Regions from separate parts of the Bacteroides caecimuris genome, predicted to be linked through region 1. Evidence: riboswitches for the same ligand, from Rfam matches in the RefSeq annotation. Region 1 holds a riboswitch; the other holds the start of a gene.
The links. Region 1 has a riboswitch for thiamine pyrophosphate ahead of thiS (sulfur carrier protein ThiS). Riboswitches for the same ligand answer to the same signal wherever they lie in the genome.
Positions count from the first base shown of each region.

Region 2: linked by a shared signal. The riboswitch ahead of A4V03_RS14900 (TonB-dependent receptor) and the one ahead of thiS (sulfur carrier protein ThiS) in region 1 are both predicted to bind thiamine pyrophosphate.

Region 1 is NZ_CP015401.2:2,251,822-2,254,230, forward strand. Features, by position in the region: partial or broken gene A4V03_RS09730 (RHS repeat protein) at 1-250, shown strand, start outside; gene A4V03_RS09735 (superoxide dismutase) at 525-1,142, shown strand; TPP riboswitch at 1,302-1,395, shown strand; gene thiS (sulfur carrier protein ThiS) at 1,456-1,656, shown strand; gene A4V03_RS09745 (thiamine phosphate synthase) at 1,661-2,326, shown strand.
Region 2 is NZ_CP015401.2:3,428,889-3,431,297, reverse strand. Features, by position in the region: gene A4V03_RS14900 (TonB-dependent receptor) at 1-1,031, opposite strand, end outside; TPP riboswitch at 1,032-1,128, opposite strand; gene A4V03_RS14895 (mechanosensitive ion channel family protein) at 1,260-2,162, shown strand; gene A4V03_RS14890 (DJ-1/PfpI family protein) at 2,213-2,409, shown strand, end outside.

The DNA.
Region 1 (2,409 bases):
AGAACTGGCATTGTTGGACGTTCTCTATGAATTGTGGCACGAACAAAGTGAACAAGCCGCCACCAACTATTTCGGCTGCTATGAAAGAGCCGCAAAAGCTTATTTTCCGAATATCTGCGAAGAAGAGAAAATACAGCTTTCCAACGTACAAGATAAAGCGGAACAAGCTGTTATATCCATCTTGGAAGCATCGAAAGAGCAAATTCCCTTTAGCAAGACATTGATGGACAGCATCCAGTCAAACGGTTATCTGTCGCAGATTGTTTACCAACGGATTTTGGGTAATAACCAAAAAACGTCCGGATGCCTGACTTGCTTGTATGATAAATACGGGAACCGGATTGACAGCAATTCTTATTATGAATATGACAATACGGGGCAATGGATCTCCCGGACCAGCCGGGATAACCCAAAAGAAATGGAACGTATACAGTACCTTTACAAATAAAGTAAGATACTGTGAACATTTTGCAGAAAACTTCTGTTATTACTAATATAACAAGCCAATTAAAACTTGTAACATTATGAATAGTATATTAATGTCTTTAATTATGATGACCATGACTTACGAAATGCCTAAACTTCCTTACGCAAACAATGCGTTGGAACCTGTAATCAGTCAGCAAACAATAGATTTCCATTATGGAAAGCATCTACAAACGTATGTAAATAATCTGAATAGCCTCGTGCCCGGAACAGAATATGAAGGTAAAACGGTAGAAGAAATCGTTGCAACCGCACCGGACGGAGCTATATTCAATAACGCCGGACAAGTATTGAATCACAATTTGTACTTCCTGCAATTTGCCCCGAAACCCTCAAAGAAGGAACCGTCAGGCAAACTAGGAGAAGCCATCAAACGTGACTTCGGTAGCTTTGAAAATTTCAAGAAAGAATTCAACGCAGCAGCAGTCGGATTGTTCGGTTCAGGATGGGTCTGGTTATCCGTTGGGAAAGACGGTAAACTGAAAATCACTAGAGAAGCCAACGGCAGCAATCCGGTACGTGCCGGTTTAAAGCCGCTTCTCGGATTTGACGTTTGGGAACACTCCTATTATCTGGATTATCAGAACCGCCGCGCCGACCACGTAAATGTCCTGTGGGATATCATCGACTGGGATGTGGTTGAAAAAAGAATGTAAACGGATTTACTAGCAAAATTATACTTATAAAAAAAGGTCGTTGTGTTTTTCACAGCGACCTTTTCTCATCCCATCAAAAAAACAGGAACTAACAGAAAAATGAAAAAAAAATCGACCGATTTAGTGTTTTTCTGTTTCTTTTTCGCTTACTTTGCTCCCGTAAAGACAAAGGGGTGCCCCATGAGGGGCTGAGATTATACCCTAGGAACCTGAGGCAGTTAATACTGACGTAGGGATTGTGTTTCTTCTTATCGCCTTTCTATTTAAGCATGCTCTTTGTATTTACTTTCAACTTATTTATTCTGATAGGACAATGAAAGTACAAGTGAACAACAAAGAGGTGGAAATGTCTCCTGACTCTACCCTTACGCAACTGACAGCACAGCTCGAACTTCCGGTTCAAGGCATTGCTATCGCCGTAAACAACAAAATGATTCCCCGTACCGAATGGGAGCGTTTCATTCTACATGAGAACGATAACCTGGTGATTATCAAAGCTGCTTGCGGAGGATAAGGAGATGATTAGTCTACAATTTATCACGCATCAGACCGAACAGTATTCGTACCTCGAATCGGCACGTATGGCACTCGAAGGCGGATGCAAATGGATCCAGCTACGTATGAAAGACGCTCCTCTCGAAGAAGTGGAAGCAGTAGCCCTGCAACTGAAGCCGCTTTGCAAAGAGCACGAAGCAATCCTGATTCTGGATGATCACGTCGAACTGGCCAAAAAGCTGGAAGTGGACGGTGTGCATCTAGGCAAAAAGGATATGCCTATCAACCAGGCCCGTCAAATACTTGGTGAAGCCTTTATTATCGGCGGCACTGCAAACACTTTCGAAGATGTCGTACAGCACTATCGTGCCGGAGCCGATTATCTCGGCATTGGTCCTTTCCGGTTTACTACCACTAAAAAGAATCTAAGCCCCGTACTGGGTTTGGAGGGCTATTCTTCTATTCTTTCACAGATGAAGGAAGCGAATATCGAAATCCCCGTTGTAGCTATCGGAGGAATTACTTTTGAGGATATTCCTGCCATACTTCATACAGGAGTAAATGGAATAGCCCTGTCAGGAACTATTCTCGGAGCAGATAACCCGGTAGAAGAAACACGTAGAATCATTGATTCACCACAGAGGACACGGAGGACACAGAGTTTCTCGTTCTTTCCTAAAACAGAATGATAAACACGTATACTCTGTGCAACTCCATAACGAATAAGAAATTATCAGACCTCTGTGTCCTCTGCGTCCTCTGTGGTGAACTC
Region 2 (2,409 bases), 1.2 Mb from region 1:
GTTATTTCGATTCCATCAATTGTGAATGGTTTCAGACCATATTCTATAAGGGATCTGCCGTCTTTGTACTCTTCGTAATAGCCGTTGCCTTTGGTATAATGCAAGGCAACATTCAGATTCCAGGCTGTCGAGAAAGTATGATTGAAGAGAAGCTGATAATTCTTTTGCAGATAATTATCCGTTTGGTCGTCATAAAAATGCTTGTTGCCGTTGGCGTCGGTGTACATCTCGCCACAGGGGTTGTAGCGTCTGCCGAAATCCTCCATTTCCTTTTTGGTTGCGTATCCCCAGGCATGATATGTCTTTTCTTTTCCGGCAAATGCAATCAGTTTCACAGATGTGTTTTCTGCAAAGTAGCCTCCTTGCAAGTAGTAAGAGTTCAAGTCTACCGAAGCGCGGTCTATGTATCCGTCCGTACCGATATTGGAAAGACGGGCGTCAAACGTCCAATGATTATTGAGCAAACCGGTTCCTACTTTCACCGTTTCCTTGTGCGTGTTGAATGAACCGTATGAACCGTTGAATTCGGCATACGGCTTCATGGATGCACCTTCAGTCTGCATATTAACGCTGGCTCCGAAGGCACCTGCCCCGTTGGTAGACGTACCTGCGCCTCGTTGCACTTGCATATCTTTTACGGAGGAAGAAAAGTCGGGCATATTTACCCAGAACAGATTATGGCTTTCGGCATCGTTCATCGGTATGCCGTTTACCGTGATGTTGATACGTGTACCGTCGGTTCCGCGCACGCGAAGAGTCGTGTAGCCGATACCTGCTCCTGCATCCGATGTGGTCAGTGTAGAAGGAGTCATGCTTAACAGATAAGGGATATCCTGTCCGAAGTTAACCTTCTTCAATTCTGCTTTGCCTATATTGGTGAATGCCACGGGAGTTTTGGCGGTGGCACGCGTGGATACTACCTGCACTTCTTGCAGGTTTACTACTTTCATACTATCCTTTACACTCGTCTGTGCATGAACAGGGATGCCTACGCCTGATAAGGCGATGGCCATCCATATAACTTTTTTCATCTTGCTTATTAATTAGTTCTCTACGCCGGCATTACCCGGATCAGATTCTATGGGTATGTTCTCAGCCCGTCATGTTAAGGCACCCCTACCAGTGAATCGGTTACAAAAATACAGCTTTTGCAGGAGGAAAGCAAAAAAAACTTTTAGATTCACTAAAAACAATATAACTTTGTAACTTATTAGAATAGCCATATAACTGTTTACTCATTTTAATATACATTTTTAATTATGCTATTATTACAAGCAACACAAGCTGCGGATTCTGTACAAGTGGCCGCAGATAAATTAATGAAAGAAGCGATTGCCAATGCTGACGGATTGGACAAACTCTCGCTGATTACCCAACAATTGATAGACTTTGCCATTCGTGCCGGAGAACGTATACTGATTGCGGTCATTGTCTTTATCGTCGGACGTTTCCTTATCTCTATGCTTAATAAGTTTGTCGGGCGTTTGATGGATAAAAGGAAAGTGGATGTAAGTATCAAGACTTTTGTAAAAAGCTTGGCGAATATTACGTTGACTGTATTGTTAATCATTTCTGTAGTAGGTGCTCTTGGCGTTGAAACCACCTCGTTTGCTGCTTTGTTGGCTTCTGCCGGTGTGGCTGTCGGTATGGCTTTATCCGGTAATTTGCAGAATTTTGCGGGAGGTTTGATTGTATTGTTGTTTAAGCCATATAAAGTGGGAGATTGGATAGAAAGTCAGGGAGTTTCTGGTACAGTGAAAGAAATACAGATCTTTCATACTATTTTGACTACTGCAGATAATAAAGTGATTTATGTGCCGAATGGTGCAATGAGTAGTGGAGTGGTAACCAACTATAGTCATCAGGAAACCCGTCGCGTGGAATGGATTGTTGGGGTAGATTATGGAGAAGATTATGAGAAAGTGCAGAAAATCGTTTATGATATTCTTGCTGCTGACCAACGTATTCTGAAAGAACCGGCTCCTTTTGTGGCTCTTCACGCGCTGGACGCCAGCAGTGTGAATGTAGTGGCACGTGTATGGGTAAATAGCGGAGATTACTGGGGTGTTTATTTCGATATAAATAAAGCGATTTACGAAACCTTCAATGAAAAAGGTATCAACTTCCCTTTCCCTCAACTTACAGTACATCAGGGAAATTAATTATGATACGCCCATTCTTCCCGTATTTTAAACGTTAGAAAAATGATGTTATGAGCAACGAAATTCTATATATCCTCCTGCCGGATTATGCGGCACATGAAATTGTATATCTTTCACAAGCCATAGCCTCTGATGAGTTCGCTCTGAAAGAGAACCCGAAATATGTCAATAAGGCTGTCGCTCCGACAATGGAGCCGGTAAAATCCATCGGTGGCTTTCGAACTTTACCTGATTATTCGTTTGAAAC